Regions from separate parts of the Paenibacillus sp. J22R98 genome, predicted to be linked through region 4. Evidence: riboswitches for the same ligand, from Rfam matches in the RefSeq annotation. Region 4 holds a riboswitch; each other region holds the start of a gene.

Region 1 (2,204 bases), on a different contig from region 4:
CGCGGCCATGCTCGCCTGCCCTCGCCGCTTCGATTGCCGCATTCAGCGCCAGCAGACTGGTTTGGGAAGCGATGTCTGTAATTAAACTTGTAATATCATCTATTTCCTGCGAACGCTGACCGAGCAGCTTTACTTTGGTTGCGGACTCTTGAACGGCATTGCTCATCGATGTCATCTGCCGGACGGCCTTCTGAATGGCTTCATTCCCATTATCAGCCTCTGTCGCCACCTCATTCGAGAAATTAGAAACCGTAGCCGACGTTTCGGCGATGGTATGAATGTCGCGGAGCATCTCTCCGATCACCTTCTTGCCAGTTCGCGCGCCATTCTCCTGCAAATTCGCCGTAGCATCCACCAGCTGCATCGTTTGCACGATATCGCCTGCCAAGAGATTGAGCGTGGCCGCGTTGCAGCTAAGCTCCTTAGAGTTCATGAGCACCTGGTCCGAGGTTTCTGTCACATTCTCGATAATTTGTTTGACGGCTGCTTGAATTTTCTGTTGTTGAGCCGATTCCAGTGCATGGATGAACGCTCTGCGAGTCACGATCTGATAGGTAACGGCGCCGATAAACAAGATAACAAATACGATGTGAATGGAGACCATTGCCAGCGAGTAATCGCTGGTTCCGTAGACGAGTTCAGGGAAAAGCAGGAAGCCGAGTACGTGCTGAAGTGCGAAGATGACGGTGCTAACGAGAAGCATTGCGATGAGGTCGTAGTACAAAATAATGGCGAGTACCATAAAGATGGAGAAGTGGTATTCCACCATGCCGTTTCCGCCTGCGATGATGGAAATGCTGCTGAAGGTGAGCGACAGCGTCATGAGAAGCGGTACGGTCTGCTGCTCCTTCTGAAAACGCATGCATAATCCGGCAAGCAGTAAGAAAATAATCGGTAAAGCGAAGAACGTTTGATTCAGGTAGGAGTGAAGCATAGAGCCGTTCCTATCTGGGTGATGATCATGCTGCATGGACAAACCGAGCCAATCGAATGCGTGTACTAGTAACGATAAAAGCACAATGATTGTAGAAATGAAAAGCATGACACGGTTTTTCTCCCTAAGCATACAAAGAGCCTACCTCCCAATATTTGTATACATATAAAAAGAGTCCACCCGTGTAAGGATGGACTCCTTTTCACTCGGTAACCTGTCCACCATGGCATCTGTATCGATGCTTTAGGCCTAGGCTTTGCGTCCCAACATTTCCATTGGTTTGCCTTTGTCATATGAATAAGTAGTTGGATCTCTATAGTGATTATTAGGTTAACATGGTTAATTATAGGAGAGAAAATCCCTATTTGTACATAGCGTATTTTGTAAGGTTTTGTCGAATTTGTCAGATCATCTCTTCTGCTCTCACTACTTCGTCGAACTTGGCGGCTGTAATGAGCCCGCTTCGGATCGCAGCCTCGCGCAGCGTCAGGCCTTCCTTATGAGCAGCCTTCGCAATGGCCGCCGCATTCTCATAACCGATATGAGGATTAAGCGCCGTAACGAGCATCAGCGACTCGTTGAGATGCCGGGCGATTGCTTCCCGATTCGGCTCAATGCCAACCGCACAGTGCTCATCGAAGGAGCGGATCGCATCGCTGAGAATTCGGGTCGACTGCAGGAAGTTGTGAATAATGACAGGCTTGAACACATTCAGCTCGAAGTTCCCTTGGCTGGCCGCGAAGCCGATCGCCGCGTCATTGCCCATGATCTGACAGACGACCATGGTCAGCGCCTCACACTGCGTCGGGTTGACCTTCCCCGGCATGATGGAGCTGCCCGGCTCATTCTCCGGGATCCGAATCTCGCCAATCCCGCAGCGCGGACCGCTTGCGAGCCAGCGAACGTCGTTGGCAATCTTCATTAAATCGGCGGCGAGCGCTTTAATTGCGCCGTGCACGAAGACGATCTCGTCATGGCTCGTCAGTGCGTGAAATTTGTTCGGCGCACTTATGAATTGCTTGTCTGTGAGTCGGCTGATCTCCGCCGATACCTTCTCGCTAAAGCCCGGCGGGGCATTCAGTCCCGTGCCCACGGCTGTACCGCCGATCGCAAGCTCTCGCAGTTCTTCGCGGCTTGCTCTAATATTCCGTTCCCCTTTCTCCAGCATCCGGACCCAGCCGCTGATCTCCTGGCCAAGCGTGAGCGGTGTGGCATCCTGCAGATGGGTACGACCGATTTTGATCACATCCATGAAGCTAGCGCTCTTCTG
Region 2 (2,204 bases), on a different contig from region 4:
CCTCCAGCTTATCGAGGCTTCGGTTATCGCTGCTGCTCATCAGTTGAAAGCCCTTCGGCTGCAGCACGTCCTCGATCCCACGCAGGGCGGCTCCCCAGAGCGGATTATCGATGCCGATAACCGAAGCGGCGATTAGTCCGCTCCCGCCTCCGCTTATGTTTCCACCGAGGCTATTCCTCTGGGATACGGAACTCAGCCCGCCATCTGCGAGATAAGTACCCCGGCGGTTATCCCGCGTGAGCAGACCTTCCCCGCACAGTTCCTTAATCGCCTTCTCTATCGTATTTACGCTGGATTGATAGGACTCCGCCAAAGTGCGGCTCGATGGCAGGCGTGAAGCGCCTTGCCACTCCCCTATATGTATGCGCTTTCGAATATCTTCCTTAATTCGGTGATACGGGTACGTAGACAGCCTATTCACCTTCATCTCTACTAGATTAGCTTGACTATATGATATGTGTATCATCTGTGTCAATCGAGAGTGTGTATTTGATTATGGCTATGTATATAGCCCTATCAATATATATCTTTAGTCCTTATTTTCAGCAATGACAGTCGTCATGCACGCCTATAAATACCAACTCCATCCTGTTAAATAGGTTCCAGAGACTCATTCACGACACTTAGATATTATGGAAAATAGAAATAGAACTATATTCCTACATTTTTCGCCAAATTGAATCTATTCTCATAGGCAAACCCTTCGAAATCAGGGGACGCAAAGTCATTGGGTCTAAGTCTTTTCTCCTAATTAGAGATCAGATACGACTGCCAGACTGCCGAAGTTAATCTGCTGGCCTTGGTTCCTCCAAGCGTGAAGATGCGTATCGGTCTATTGCCGCCATCTCACACCGAGGGCCTGAGGCTTTTTTGCATACCCATATCTACGTAGAAAGGATATGATCGGCTTGGCAACCCCATACGAGCAGTTCAGTTCGAAGCTTCTGACCTTTACCTTGATGTTTCTGATCCTTACCTCGCTCCCTATTTATGTAACCGTTCTCTCGCTTGAGCTGATTACCTTTCAGGTCTTTATTCGATTCGTCTCGTCCGTGATCCCGCTTGGCCTTGTGCTCTATTTCGTTTACCGACAAACCTATAAAACGCTTAAAGGGAAATTGATTATTTCAGCCTATTCGTTCCTGCTTTGCTTCATTGTCATGTGGTTTATACCGACGCCAAATTCCGGAAACGTGGTCTTCCTCTTCGCGCTACTCTCCCTCATCTATCTGGACCGCTACGTGACGCTGCTCGCAAGTGGATATGGCACCCTTGTACTCATCATCCATCAATTGTTCAATCCTTACCTGCTCGAAACGGATCTGCTCTACCGAATTGTACAGTTCACGTTGTTCACCATGTGTTGTATCACCTGTGTCAGCGTATGTATCATTGGAGGCAAAATCATTTCGAATGCCCAGCGCAGCGAGAAGAAAGCACTGGATAATGAGAAACGGTACCGGCAAATATTCGAGCTGTCTCCCGAAGCCAATATCGTGCAAATCGACAATAAGATTGTTCATATGAATAGATCAGGACTCACGATGCTCGGCGCGAAACACCTGGATGAATTAATCGGCGTTGATGTATTTGACCTGGCTTTGCCGGAGTATCACGAGCTGATCCGCGCGAAAGCGGCTGACCTCATAGAAGGCAAAACCATCTTGGATTACACGGAGCTCCGCATTTACAAGCTGAATGGAGAAGTGATCGAGGTGGAAACCAATTCCATCTCGACCTTATTCAATAATCGCCCAGCCATCCTCTCGAACTTCCGTAATATATCGGAAACGAAGATCGCACGCGAAACCATTAACTATATGGCGTACCACGATCAATTAACCGACTTGCCGAATCGCTATCAATTAATTATGAAGATGGAAGCACAGCTTCGGAATGCCGCTAACCATCCAAGCAGCTTCGCAATCTTGTTCCTGGACATGGACCGGTTCAAATCCATTAACGATACATTCGGCCATCCCCTGGGGGATCGACTGCTCAAGAGCTTCGCCAATCGGCTTCGGACTACGCTTCAGGAATCCGTGTTTGCGGCCAGACTTGCCGGCGACGAGTTCGTCATCCTGCTGCCGAATATCGACGCTGGGGCAGTGGGAACGCTGGTTGAGCCACTGCTGGAGCGGCTCTCCGAACCTTTTATTCTCAAAGGGCAAGATATTATTGTGACGACGAGTATCGGGATTGCG
Region 3 (2,204 bases), on a different contig from region 4:
TGGGATCCAAAACAATTCACAGTTGAAGATTCCGCTTTCGCTATGATCACAATGGAGAACGGTGCAACTGTTATCCTTGAGTCCAGCTGGGCGCTTAACTCGCTTGAAGTCGATGAGGCTAAAGTTTCCCTCAGCGGTACTAAAGCAGGCGCTGACATGAAAGACGGTCTTCGTTTCAATGGCGAGCACAACAGCCGCCTTTATGTAAACAAAGTAGAACTTAACAGCGGCGGCGTTGCTTTCTATGAAGGCGCGAGCGAAACTGCAGAAGTTCTTGAAGCAAGCATGTGGATCGATGCCGTTAAAAACGACAAAGAAACTTTCGTTAAACCAGAGCAAGCGCTTGTGGTTTCCGAAATTCTTGAAGCGATCTACGAGTCTTCCCGCACGGGCAAGGCCGTATACTTCGAGTAGAATTACAAACAAGGAAGCCGGGGATGGCGTTGTCATCCTCGGCTTTTTTTATATAATTAATGATGTTACATATATTTTGCCGATTCGACAAAATCAGCTAATCTTCTACGTATTTCGCTCTGTACAGTTCCGCAAAAAAACATATAATGAGAATTAAATCCAGTCATTAGAAGAATTTTACAACTAAATACCTAAGTTAAAGGCAAACCATTTGGAAACTATGGGACGCAAAGCCATGGCCTAAGGGATCACTCCTTGTGATGCTAAGGTAGACAAGGTTGCCGAGTAGATGTCATCCATCCTATTCGGGTGGTTTTTTATTGCCAATTTGCAAACAGCATGCTAAGTCAATGAACCGGAGGAAGGTTGGCATGGCATCCATCGCACTCGTCGCCATTTCATTTGTACTCGTATTCAGCTCTTCTTTAATCCTCTTTCATCTCTATCGGCGTATTCATGCAGCCGGGTACACAACTTTCTTCTGGCTTATGAGTGCGGCCTTTGTATTTGGTATCGGGGTGTGGTCCATGCACTTTGTGGCACTGCTGGCCTATCCATTCCCGGTTAAAGTGATGTACCATTTCGGTTATGTGTTTCTCTCCATGGGTGTGCTAATCACCTTGTCAGCGCTGGCGCTAATCTTGTTTGAGCGTGCTGCGCAGCGACAACGGACGAGCCTGCTCGTTCTAGGCAGCTTGGTTCAGACGGGCGGCATCGTAGCGATGCACTATATTGGAATGAAAGCAATCAAAGCCCATGCGACGCTCCACTACGAATCAACTACAGGTTTCCTATCCATCATCGTTCTGTCCGTTGTGCTGGGTTTCGTATTCACAAGTCAGCATCGCTTCCACAAACTAAGCCGTAAGCGGCAGTTAGTCCACGCTTTACTCCTTTCCGCAGCTGTTGAATTTCTTCATTATAGCAATATGCCAATGATGCATGGCATCACTTCACTGCGTGCGGGCGAATCGGTGGCATTATCGCAAAATCAATTCTTTCTTGCCATTAGCATTAGTTTGATCGTATCCGTAATCTGCATGTATTCGATCGTCATCATGATGATCGACAGCCGTTTGAAGCAGAGCGAAGAGCGTCTGAAACGGATGAATGAAGCGTATTCGCACATCTTGGATTCCGTGGCAGAGGGCATCTACCGGGTGGACGAGCGGGGCAAAGTCATCTTTTGGAATCAAGCAGCTGTCCATTTAACCGGGTTCGAGGCTTCTGATGTACTTGGGCGAAAGATTGGACTGCGGGCCTTACAGACAGAGGGCGAGGAATGGGATCCCATCGAGAGGGTTACACGCACAGGCAGTGCTGAATATATAGCGGATGATTTGTTCCGACGCAAGAATGGGTCGACATTTCCGGTGGAATATCATATCACGCCGATGCAGGGTAAAGGCGAGCAAGCCGGTGTCGTCATTAACTTTACCGATCTGACGCAGCGCAAGGCGCAAGAGTCGTTTATCGTGGAATCGGAGAAGCTTTCGATGGCAGGCCAGCTTGCAGCTGGGATTGCACATGAGATTCGAAATCCGCTCACGGCGATTAAAGGATTTATGAAGCTATTTCAAAACGGCATGAACAAAATGGAGTATGTTGCCATTATTAGTTCTGAAGTCGTTCGAATGGAAGGCATCATCAAAGAGCTGCTTCTGCTTGCGAAGCCGCAAATCAGCCGGTTTCAAGCGACCAATCTATGTGACCTTCTGGCTGGTGTTTATACGCTGCTGGAATCACAGGCCATTCTGAAAGATGTGAACATCGAGCTGCAATTCTCGGAG
Region 4 (2,204 bases):
AGATCGTATCAAAGAACATCCCATAATGATAAGCCGAGCCCCCCAGCACGATAGCCACGGCCAGCGCGGCTAATCCCGTCAACCCACTTCGCATAACCACTTCCCCTTTTACTCGAACCCCAACGCATGAATTCCGTTATTTTTCCAATTGTACCATAATTAATAGGCTGACTATAAAAAAGAAGACGCTGCCGGATCACGATCATCCGTTCAAACGCCTTCTTATATTTGCAACGCGGAAATCGCGTTTATCTGCCCTTCTTAGCTGTTGCTTTCTCCTGTTTAAGCTTGAAATAGGCCTCTATTTGCATGCGCAGTAAATACGCTCGAAGCGCCCGCTGCTGCTGCTCGTCCAAATCGAGAAAGCGAGCTCCATAAAACTTCCACTCACTTCCATCTTCCTTGCGGATAATTTCAACTTCACAATCCAGCTTGAAGCCAAGCGATAAACTCGCGATGAGGGTATCGCCTTTTACTAGTGTCGGAGGGCTCATTAGTGAGAAGCCCACGCCGGTATCGCTTATATTACGCAGCTCTATATCGAAGCTATCTGTAGCTTCAATCGTTATTTTATCCCCTTTGGAGCCTTCGACCTCTTGCGAATAGGTACGCGATATCGTTCCTCTCGCCTCAATATCAATACGCGGCGATTCCCGTTTCTCTTCAAGTCCCGCAAGCGAGCGAGCCGGGAAAATAACCGCGATAGAACCTTCTGCCTTCGCAATAATCGTCGATTGCAGCCGGTGAATGCCGACAGGTGAATAGACGGTTAAACTAACCGGTTCACCGAGCTCGAAGTTTTTGAATTCCGTCAGTTCGATCTCCATCATTTCGCCTTCTGCATGGGCAAGCACGCCAGTGGCAACATAGCCGTCTTTCTCAACCATCGTACGGCTGTGCAGCAGTGCTTTCATGGCAAAGGTTGGTTTGCCTGATCCGATTCGTTCATTCATGCCTGACATTTACTTTCCTCCTTCACATATGAAGAAACGCTCCCGCAACGACAGTACGGCGCTAAAAAACAGAAAAAGCGCTTCCTCATGCAATACTGGAGCCGCTTCCTTAACCACGAGATAACTCGGGGGTTCATTTCGGCAGTCAGGCTGTCATTCGTTCGCTACTAAAATGATGAGCGGACATTTAGACCCTTTAACTTTGCGTCCTTACCTTTCGATAAGTTTGCCAGTATCGATGATATGCAGTTGTCAGCAGAATGCTAACCTATCTACAGTTCTTTCACGATCATTAATTTATGTTGGTCTTTGAGGTCGATCTGATAGGCTGCAGCAGGCGCTGTTCCGTCAGGCTCTCGGATAATCCGAACCGTTGGACGATGAACCGCGAGCGGGTCGTTCACAGCAACGACGGCAACTTGCCCTGAGCTGAGCAGTACCGTTGTCGCGACCGGATAAATGGAAATATGCTTACAGAAAATCTTGATTAAATCCAGATCAAAATAGGTGTTTCCTGCAGCAAACAAAAACTCAATCGCTTCCGATGGTGTATAACGTTTCCGATGCGGCCTGGGAGAGGTCAGCGCATCATAGACATCCGCGATCGCTACGATCTGAGCGTATTCATGAATGGCCTCCCGCTTAAGCTTACGCGGATAACCCGAACCATCATAGCGCTCGTGATGCTGCAGCGCGCAATGAGCCGAAAGCAAACTAATATCATGCTGCGCCCGAATGATGTTGAAGCCATCCTCGGTATGTTTCTCCATGAGCATCCGCTCGCTTGGCGTTAATGCCGTCGTCTTGGTCAAAATCTCTTTGGGCAGCCGTGTCATTCCGATATCGAATAACATCGCACCCATGCCAAGCTCTTCGAGCTGCGTACGGTTATACCCTCTGGCCAATCCCATGATGCCTGCCAGAATCGTGACATTCAGGGAATGGTGGAACAAGTAGCTGTCTGCCACGTGAATGTTAGTTAAGCTAACCATTACATCTTCACGTCTAATGAGGTCCTGCATAATATCGCCGAATACTTTACGGAAGGTGCGGCCAAGCTCGGGGGCTATCGTTCGCCCTTTCGTAACCTGTTGGTCCATGAGCGTATTCATCGTCTTGTAAATCGTATCCGATGCTGCTTTGTGCGTGCTGTCTTGAATAGCCGTAGTCGGCTCTAAACCCTCTGTCAGGGGATCATCAATGAAAAGCATGTCAATGCCTAAACCAGCCAATCTGTCGATAAATCGTTGA

The links. Region 4 has a riboswitch for cyclic di-GMP ahead of AC50Y3_RS08375 (PilZ domain-containing protein). Riboswitches for the same ligand answer to the same signal wherever they lie in the genome.
Region 1: another riboswitch for cyclic di-GMP. It lies ahead of AC50Y3_RS27655 (methyl-accepting chemotaxis protein); the one in region 4 lies ahead of AC50Y3_RS08375 (PilZ domain-containing protein).
Region 2: another riboswitch for cyclic di-GMP. It lies ahead of AC50Y3_RS21080 (putative bifunctional diguanylate cyclase/phosphodiesterase); the one in region 4 lies ahead of AC50Y3_RS08375 (PilZ domain-containing protein).
Region 3: another riboswitch for cyclic di-GMP. It lies ahead of AC50Y3_RS20365 (ATP-binding protein); the one in region 4 lies ahead of AC50Y3_RS08375 (PilZ domain-containing protein).

What each region holds. Positions count from the first base shown of each region.
Region 1 is NZ_JBXENW010000013.1:108,583-110,786, forward strand. Features, by position in the region: gene AC50Y3_RS27655 (methyl-accepting chemotaxis protein) at 1-1,066, opposite strand, end outside; cyclic di-GMP riboswitch class I at 1,140-1,229, opposite strand; gene fumC (class II fumarate hydratase) at 1,338-2,204, opposite strand, start outside.
Region 2 is NZ_JBXENW010000007.1:387,129-389,332, forward strand. Features, by position in the region: gene AC50Y3_RS21075 (GntR family transcriptional regulator) at 1-421, opposite strand, end outside; cyclic di-GMP riboswitch class I at 684-784, shown strand; gene AC50Y3_RS21080 (putative bifunctional diguanylate cyclase/phosphodiesterase) at 909-2,204, shown strand, end outside.
Region 3 is NZ_JBXENW010000007.1:209,994-212,197, reverse strand. Features, by position in the region: gene AC50Y3_RS20370 (Gfo/Idh/MocA family protein) at 1-414, shown strand, start outside; cyclic di-GMP riboswitch class I at 606-700, shown strand; gene AC50Y3_RS20365 (ATP-binding protein) at 786-2,204, shown strand, end outside.
Region 4 is NZ_JBXENW010000002.1:651,261-653,464, reverse strand. Features, by position in the region: gene AC50Y3_RS08380 (O-antigen ligase family protein) at 1-94, opposite strand, end outside; gene AC50Y3_RS08375 (PilZ domain-containing protein) at 249-962, opposite strand; cyclic di-GMP riboswitch class I at 1,091-1,194, opposite strand; gene AC50Y3_RS08370 (HD-GYP domain-containing protein) at 1,226-2,204, opposite strand, start outside.